DNA from 2 places in the Neobacillus pocheonensis genome. Region 2 is predicted to be linked to the other one. Evidence: riboswitches for the same ligand, from Rfam matches in the RefSeq annotation. Region 2 holds a riboswitch; the other holds the start of a gene.
The links. Region 2 has a riboswitch for lysine ahead of ABES02_RS19605 (aspartate kinase). Riboswitches for the same ligand answer to the same signal wherever they lie in the genome.
Positions count from the first base shown of each region.

Region 1: linked by a shared signal. The riboswitch ahead of dapA (4-hydroxy-tetrahydrodipicolinate synthase) and the one ahead of ABES02_RS19605 (aspartate kinase) in region 2 are both predicted to bind lysine.

Region 1 covers NZ_JBCNAD010000008.1:43,788-48,439, forward strand. The annotation lists gene ABES02_RS04705 (quinone oxidoreductase family protein) at 1-941, shown strand, start outside; gene dapA (4-hydroxy-tetrahydrodipicolinate synthase) at 1,024-1,905, opposite strand; lysine riboswitch at 2,034-2,214, opposite strand; gene ABES02_RS04715 (GerAB/ArcD/ProY family transporter) at 2,392-3,477, shown strand; gene ABES02_RS04720 (spore germination protein) at 3,443-4,652, shown strand, end outside.
Region 2 covers NZ_JBCNAD010000035.1:12,773-17,424, reverse strand. The annotation lists gene ABES02_RS19620 (electron transfer flavoprotein subunit alpha/FixB family protein) at 1-303, shown strand, start outside; gene trxA (thioredoxin) at 554-868, shown strand; gene uvrC (excinuclease ABC subunit UvrC) at 1,004-2,776, shown strand; lysine riboswitch at 2,847-3,025, shown strand; gene ABES02_RS19605 (aspartate kinase) at 3,325-4,542, shown strand; gene ABES02_RS19600 (YslB family protein) at 4,586-4,652, opposite strand, start outside.

The DNA of each region.
Region 1 (4,652 bases), on a different contig from region 2:
TTGGCGGGCCAGAAGTATTAGAGTATCGAGAAATTTCAGCACCAACAATCAGACCTGATGAAATACTTGTTAGAATGAAAGCGATCGGCTTAAATTTTGCTGATATTTATCGAAGAAAAGGTAACTATCATCTTGCTGGAGAACCTCCGTATATTCTAGGGTATGAAGGAGCAGGTATAGTTGAAAAGACAGGGGAAAATGTGAAGGGGATTGAAGTAGGTGAGCGAATTGCCTTTGCCGATGTAGCTTACGCGAATGCAGAGTTAGTAGCCGTTCCTTTAGATAAGACTATTCCAGTCCCTGAAACCATTTCGTATAATGAAGCGGCATCCGTATTATTACAGGGGTTAACCGCACATTATCTAACGCGGGACAGCTATTCTATTAAAAAGAATGACATTGTTTTAGTACATGCTGCTGCAGGCGGTGTAGGGCAGCTTCTTATACAAATAGTTAAACTGCTCGGTGGAAGGGTGATCGGCTTAACTTCTTCACCCGAAAAAGCCGCCGCAGCCAAAGATGCTGGAGCGGACTTTGTTTTTCTTTATGATGAGGACTGGAAAACGAGAGTGCTGGAAGCTACGAATCGTAGGGGCGTCGATGTTGTTTATGAATCCGTCGGTTCCACACTTCAAGATAGCTTTGCGGCAACTCGTATTGGTGGTACTGTTGTATTTTACGGAATGGCTGGCGGCGATCCGGCCCCAGTAGACCCAAGAATGCTGATGGATACGTCAAAAACGCTGACTGGCGGAGATTTATGGAATGTCTTAACATCCCATGAAGAAAGAGCTGCTCGTTCAAACGAATTGTTTCGCTGGATGGAAGAAGGAAAAGTTACGGTAGCGGAACCAAAGGTTTTTGCATTAAGTGATGGGCAGGATGCGCATCGTTATTTGGAGAGCCGAAAGAGTACCGGGAAAATTTTATTAATTCCATAAGATTGCCGACAAAAAACGATATGAAAAACAAAAAAGGGGCAGCCAATCATCCGAATTGGCTGCCCTTTTGAATCTGTATTCATTATGCCTCTATTTTGCTGCCTGGTAATACTTGTTGTAGTGCCGTTAGCTCTTTATCATTTAGAGCAACAAGCGGTAACCGGACCCCACCAACCTTAACCCCACTCAAATTTAGGGCCGCTTTTACAGGCGTTGGGTTTGGAGCCGCAAATAATGCTTTCATGATTGGGAGTAGCTGACGATGAGCCGCTGCCGCTTCTTGGACACGGCCATTTTTAAAGTTATTGACCATGTCTTGCATTTCGTTACCAATAATATGAGAGGCCACAGAAACAACTCCAGCGCCGCCGATAGCTAAAACAGGTATCGTTAAACCATCATCTCCACTATATAACGTAAAATCACTCGGTGTTTGGTTGATTATTTCTGCCATCGCATCTAAATTGCCGCTCGCTTCTTTAATGGCGACAATATTATCAATCGCTGAAAGACGAACGATTGTTTCGACAGACATGTTCACGACACTTCGTCCAGGGATGTTATATAGCATGACGGGTAAGGATGTGGATTCGGCAATAGCTTTAAAGTGGTGATACATTCCCTCTTGAGAAGGTTTGTTATAATATGGAGCAACAAGCATGATGCCATCTACACCAGCTTCTACTGCAAGTTTAGTCAAACTGATTGAAGCTCTGGTGTTATTGGAGCCGGTACCTGCGATTACAGGAATTCTGCCGCCTACAACATCAACCACAAATTTAAATAACTCTATCTTTTCCTCTGTTGTTAGAGTAGGAGACTCTCCAGTTGTTCCAGCCACGACTAATCCATCCGTACCATTGGCAATCAAATAATTAACTAAATTCTTCGTCTCGTTATAATCTACATCACCATTTTGATCAAATGGTGTCACCATAGCGGTTAAAACTTGGCCAAAATTCATTATTCTCACCCTTTAGATAATTTTTTTAAAATTAGAGGGAGTTTAGGCCGTTCAAAAATCTACGCAAAAAAGCAGCAACGAGGCAATCCCGTTACTGCAGTAGAAACATACATAAAACAAGTTCCTATGCGTGAGATAGCCCTCCATATAGTTTCCTATATGACAGTTCTGTATTTCTTCAATAGCAGAACCAGCTTCAAGACAAATGAGCATCTTGGAAGCTTCGGCAAATTCCCCTTTTCACAATCTTCACAGGACCTCATCATCCTCTAATTGTGTAGTAATGGTCTTTGCGCCTCTATCCTCACTTCAAAAGGTTTGAAGTAAGAAAATATTTAATTGATTGTAATATAACAGAAACGACCCTTTGTTTCAAGGGAATTTGGATATTTTTTAATAAAACAACAAAACATATCAATAAAATGAAAAAATTCGGTGATCTAATTGAAAAGTTTAGTAAAAATCCTAATCCCCAGACAATTATTCTTGCTCTTGATTCTATCGACGGGATTACTTAATCATGTTCTTCTTATACCCAATTTACTAACTGCGGCAGGAAGAGATAGTTGGTTATGTGTCATTATTGCATATCCGATAGCACTTCTATTTTTGTGGCCTATTTTTTTTATTATAAAAAATAGCCCAGATGAAGGTTTTTTTACCATGATTAGGAACCGTCTTGGCCGTACTGTCTCGATCATATTTTCAATTCCAGTGATGGTGTTTCTGCTGGCCAGTTCATATGTAACGTTTCGGGATTTAATGATTTGGCTGAAAGCCTACTTTCTAGCTGATACTCCTGTTTTTATGATTAATATTATCCTGATTGTTGTTTGTTTTTTCATCACGCTGGCTGGCGTCAAAGCAATGGCGATTTCAAGCGGTTTATTGCTGCCGCTTGTAATCTTATTTGGATTCTTTATTGCGATAACCAACACAAGTTTAAAGGATCCGAGTTTTTTATTTCCCTTATTAGCAAACGGATTTTCTCCTCTTCTAAAAGGGTTGATTTACGTTTTTTCTGGACTTCTTGAGATTTACATCGTTGTTTTGCTGCAGCCCTTTTCACAGGAACCGGTTAAATTTAGGCAATTGTTTATTTTATTGACGATCTTAACGGGTTTAATCTTTGGACCGTTGTCTGCATCCATCATGGAGTTTGGCCCAAGGGAAGCAGTCAACTTTCGTTATCCTGCTTATGAGCAGTGGCGGGTATTAAGCATAGGCAGGTATATCTCACATTTAGATTTCTTTGCCCTATATCAATGGCTTAGCGGAGGGCTAATTCGAATTGGTTTGTTTATGTATCTATTAGGGACATTTATTACAAGTAAAAAAAAGCATTACAAACTGAACCCAATCCTTGTTGGCATTTTGTATCTCTTATTATTCGGACTGATGTCGATTAAAGTAGAGACTTATTATTTCTATGGGGCTATTTATGATTATTTTTTGCCGGTTTGCATGATATTTTTCCTGATTCAAATCCTGTTATCAGCATTGATTCTGGCAGTACTAAAGAAAAGGGATGAACAACATGGAAAAAATAAGGAGCTCGAATCATCTTCGTAGGGGAGAACTTAAAGAAAAAGCGGAAAATTTAAAATTACAATTTAACAGAAGTCAAGACCTATTATGTAAAGAGCATCATACAGAAACGGAATCTTTTGAAATCATTTATTTTGAAAGCTTAATCGATAGACATTATTTAGATCAATATATTTTACCCAAACTTGGAGTTCATAGCGGAGACTTTGCCATTGATAAGCTCAAATCGTTCTTTCAAGCTCTTGAAGTTTCTGACCATTCTTTAGAGGATTTATCCAATTTACTTTTTGACGGAAACGTCTTATTTTTATTTAGAAGTTCGTTATTAAGTATTAATGCATGTTATTTAGCTAAACGTACACCAGAGGAATCAGCGCTTGAAACCTCCATTAGAGGTCCAAAGGATGGTTTTGTCGAGGATATTTGGACTAATATCTCCTTAATCCGAAGAAGGCTCCATACTCCCTCATTATGTATAGAGAAATATACAATAGGAAAAAGAAGCAGAACAAAAGTTATTTTGATGTATATGGAAGATTTAATTGATCAGAGAATTTTGGATGAAATCCATAAACGATTAGAAAAAGTGAACCTGGATATCTTAACCAGTATTTATGAACTTGAATCGTCAATCCGTGACAGACCATTTTCTATTTTCCCGAGTACAGACTACTCTGGAAGGCCAGATTTTATTGTTCAAGCCTTGAATCAGGGCCGTTTTGCTCTCATGGTTGATGGAAATCCAACTGTCTCCTATGCACCAGTGAATTTATTATTGCAGACCAAATCACCAGAGGATAATTACCTCAATTATGCTTTTGTGACAATCGAAAGAATATTAAGGATGTTAGGATTGATCACTTCCGCTTTTTTACCGGGATTATGGATCGCCTTTACAGCCTTTAACGTGGAACAGATTCCGTATTTACTTGTTGCGACCATTTCAGTCTCTCGTTTTGGGCTGCCTTTATCATCACCTTTAGAAATGTTCATTGTTCTGTTTTTGTTTGAACTGTTCAATGAAGCAGGGCTTCGGCTGCCAAGAGCGATTGGGCAAACGGTTGCCGTGTTAGGAGGATTAATCGTTGGGGATGCGGCGATTCGAGCCGGCTTAACGTCTCCAACGATGCTGGTAGTCGCTGCCATTACCTACATATCATCTTTTACTTTAGTGAATCAATTTTTAAGCACAGCTATTA
Region 2 (4,652 bases):
GCTCAAGTCTTAGGCGGAGCAGTTGGAGCTTCCCGCGGTGCATGTGATGCCGAATATTGCGATTACTCCTTACAAATTGGTCAAACTGGTAAGGTTGTAACTCCTGACCTGTACATCGCTTGCGGAATTTCTGGTGCTATCCAGCACTTAGCAGGTATGTCTAACTCAAAAGTAATCGTGGCAATCAACAAAGATCCTGAAGCAAACATCTTTAAAGTAGCAGATTACGGAATCGTTGGCGACTTGTTCGAAGTTGTGCCATTATTAACTGAAGAGTTTAAAAAGCTTAAAGTTCACTCATAATAAGAAGAGCGGAAGCGCCTTGTCCAGGGGCGACAAGCATAAGACGATCCGGTGTGAAGGTTGCTTTTTAACCTTCTTGCCGATTGGCTTAGACCAAAGAGCCCCTAGGCGCTGGAGCTTGCCAATAAAAAAGCGGGCGAGCGGAATGTTCCGCTCGCTTTTATTTGCGAAACAGATTATTAGCATGAGCAAACAAACGATGTTATACTTTCCGTAGTATTTCATTATTAATTAGGAGGTCAATATAAAAATGGCTATTTCACATGTAACAGATCAAAACTTCACGACTGAAACAGGCTCAGGCCTTGTTCTTGTAGATTTTTGGGCACCATGGTGCGGACCTTGTAAAATGATCGCTCCTGTATTAGAGGAACTTGACCTAGATATGGGCGATAAAGTAAAAATTACGAAGCTTGATGTCGATGAGAATCCTCAAACAGCTGCTAATTTCGGCGTTATGAGCATTCCAACATTACTTGTTTTCAAAGATGGTGAAGTTGTCGATAAAGTGGTCGGCTTCCAACCAAAAGATGCTCTAGCAGGCGTGTTACAAAAGCACGTTTAAGAATTTACGACCCTAGCCAGAATATCCTGGCTAGGGTTTTTATTTTTTTACAGGAGTCTCCACTTTCCTTTATGGTGCGATTGTTTTAAAATTTTAAAGATAGATAAAGAAAACGAACGGAGTGGAGTGGCCGGAATGAATGAAATGATTAAGCAAAAACTGACACTGCTGCCTGACCAGCCTGGCTGCTACTTAATGAAAGACCGTCAGGGAACAATCATCTATGTCGGGAAAGCTAAAATACTAAAGAACCGTGTCCGGTCCTATTTTACAGGGTCGCACGACGGGAAAACGCTAAGGCTTGTCCAAGAGATTGAAGACTTTGAATACATCGTCACTTCCTCAAATATTGAAGCCTTAATACTAGAATTAAATTTAATAAAAAAATATGATCCGAAATATAATGTCATGCTGCGGGATGACAAGACCTATCCATTTATTAAACTGACGGCAGAAAGACACCCGAAATTAATCATCACTCGAAAAGTAAAAAAAGATAAAGGTAAATATTTCGGTCCCTATCCAAACGTTTTTGCAGCAAATGAAACAAAAAAGCTGCTGGATCGAATTTATCCGCTTCGCAAATGTGCGACACTTCCTGACCGGGTATGCCTCTATTATCATTTAGGGCAGTGCCTTGCACCATGTGTCAATGAAGTAACTGAACAACAATATAAAGAAATGACCGATGAAATTACCCGCTTTTTAAACGGGGGTTATAAGGAAATAAAAAAAGAATTAACCGAAAAAATGACGGTGGCGGCAGAAGAGTTAGATTTTGAGAGGGCAAAGGATTTTAGAGATAAAATCGTCCATATTGAGACGATTATGGAAAAACAGAAAATTACAATGACAGACTTTACGGATCGAGACGTGTTTGGCTATGCGGTCGATAAAGGCTGGATGTGCGTACAGGTCTTCTTTGTACGACAGGGAAAGCTAATTGAACGTGACGTATCCATGTTCCCAATTTACAATGAACCAGAGGAAGAAATCCTCACATTTTTGGGTCAGTTTTATCAAAAAACAAACCACTTTAAACCGAAGGAAATTCTCATTCAAGACGAAGTGGACTTAAATATGGCGGAGCAGCTTCTTGAGGTAAAAGTGTTACAGCCGCAGCGAGGGCAAAAAAAGGATCTTGTAAAAATGGCCATTAAAAATGCCAAAATTGCCTTGAATGAAAAGTTCTCTCTGATTGAAAAAGATGAAGAACGAACAATTAAGGCAGTGGAGAACCTGGGGGAACTCCTCGGAATTTATACACCGCACCGCATCGAGGCTTTCGATAATTCCAATATTCAAGGAACCGACCCGGTTTCGGCGATGGTTGTTTTTACAGATGGGAAAGCAAACAAACGAGAATACCGGAAATATAAGATTAAATCAGTCATAGGGCCCGATGATTATGAGTCAATGAGGGAAGTTACCCGAAGAAGATATTCACGGGCACTTAAAGAAGAACTGCCACTGCCCGATTTAATTATAATTGATGGCGGAAAGGGGCATGTAGAAGCCGTACGTGATGTATTAGAAAATGAATTAGGCTTGGATATTCCTCTTTCAGGTCTTGTAAAGGATGAAAAACATCGAACCTCTCAATTACTGTATGGCAACCCATTAGAAATTGTCCCATTAGAGCGAAACAGCCAGGAGTTTTATTTGCTGCAAAGAATTCAAGATGAGGTTCACCGCTTTGCGATTACCTTCCATCGGCAGATCCGTGGAAAAAGTGCCTTCCAATCCTTACTCGATGATATACCAGGAATTGGCGAGAAGCGAAAAAAATTATTGTTAAAGCAGTTTGGCTCCGTGAAAAAAATGAAAGAAGCTGGCATCGAAGAGTTTAGGGCGATTGGAATTCCTAAGGATGTTGCTGAAGAATTACTCAAAAAACTTCAGTCATAAGGATTGTCAGCTGAAAACTATCATGCTATAATAAGTGAAAATTTAATTTACTATCACTTTTACGTACTAAAGTGAAGGTAGAGGTGCGAGCTTCAAGAGTAAAGGTTCTGAGAAGGATGAGCTTCCATGATGAACCTTGAAAGGGGATGTTCGCCGAAGTGGAGAAAGTCTCATTTCTTTCTTTGCTGGTCCTGTATTGAATAAATACTGGATTGTCAAGACGAATGGTCTTGGAGAGCTATCTTATCTTGTAGGCGCAAGTTTTTTTTGTGTTTATTAAGCAATGAGATACCCTCTCATTGCTTTTTTATTTTTTTGGCTGTGTCGAACTTGCTTGTTGATTTCCGCCCAGGCGCGAGCGGTTCGCGGGCAGTTCGGGGAGCCTCCTCGGCGTTGAAGCGCCTGCGGGGTCTCCCCTGTTCCGTACTCCCGCAGGAGTCTTGCGCCTTCCGCTCCAATCAACAAGGTTTCAAAATCAACATTCACCTTTAACACAACCAATTATAGGGAAAACTATAGCAATCACTTGAAAGTAGGGGAAAACGAACATGGGGCTTATTGTACAAAAATTCGGAGGTACTTCTGTCGGAAGTGTGGATAGAATTTTAAATGTAGCAGAATGTGTGAGAGAAGAAACCAAAAGAGGAAATAAGGTAGTTGTCGTCGTTTCTGCAATGGGCAAATCGACAGATCAGCTTGTTAACTTAGCAAAGGAAATTTCCGATCAGCCAAATAAGCGGGAAATGGATATGCTGCTTACGACTGGGGAGCAGGTGACTATTGCGTTATTGAGCATAGCTTTAAATCAAAAAGGTCTTGAGGCTGTTTCCTATACAGGATGGCAGGCAGGAATTGTTACCGAGCCTGTACATGGAAATGCAAGGATTTCAAAAATCAATACACAATCAATCGAAACGCGGCTAAATGAGGGGAAAGTCGTAATTGTTGCCGGTTTCCAAGGGATTACTGAGGATGGCGAGATCACTACTCTGGGCCGAGGTGGATCTGACACAACAGCTGTGGCGTTAGCTGCCGCTTTAAAAGCCGATAAGTGTGATATTTATACCGATGTAACCGGGGTATTCACAACAGATCCTAGATATGTGAAAAAGGCTCGTAAATTATTATCCGTTTCCTATGATGAAATGCTCGAACTTGCTAATTTAGGGGCAGGAGTGCTGCATCCAAGAGCAGTGGAGTTTGCAAAGAACTACAATGTACGCTTAGAAGTTCGCTCAAGTATGGAAAAAATTGAAGGTACAGTCATTGAGGGGGAAGCAACAATGGAACAAAATTTAGTTGTCCGCGGGGTCGCATTCGAAGATGAGATTACGAAAGTAACCGTGTTAGGTCTTAAGAATTCATTAACGAGTTTATCTACTATTTTTACCACACTTGCTCAGAATCACATCAACGTAGATATCATTATTCAAAGTACAACAGAGGCTGGTACAGCCAATCTGTCATTCTCGCTCCATACCAATGATTGGGTTGAAACATTAAAGGTTTTAGAGAACAATAAGTCCGTTCTTGGCTATGAGCAACTTGATGCAGAAAATAAATTAGCAAAAGTATCGATTGTTGGTTCGGGCATGATTTCCAATCCAGGTGTGGCGGCGAAAATGTTTGCCGTTCTTGCTGAGAACAACATCGCTATTAAAATGGTCAGCACCTCTGAGATCAAAGTATCAGCAGTGGTAGAAGAGAAAAATATGCTAAAAGCAGTAGAAGTACTGCACGATGCTTTTGAACTAGGGAAAAACTAAAAAAGAGAGTCAGGCACTTTCAATGACAGTACCTGACTCTATTTTATATTTGATCTTTTTTGTCCCATTTAACCGTGAAGTGGATAATGTTGGATTTTTTTGCTGGGTGT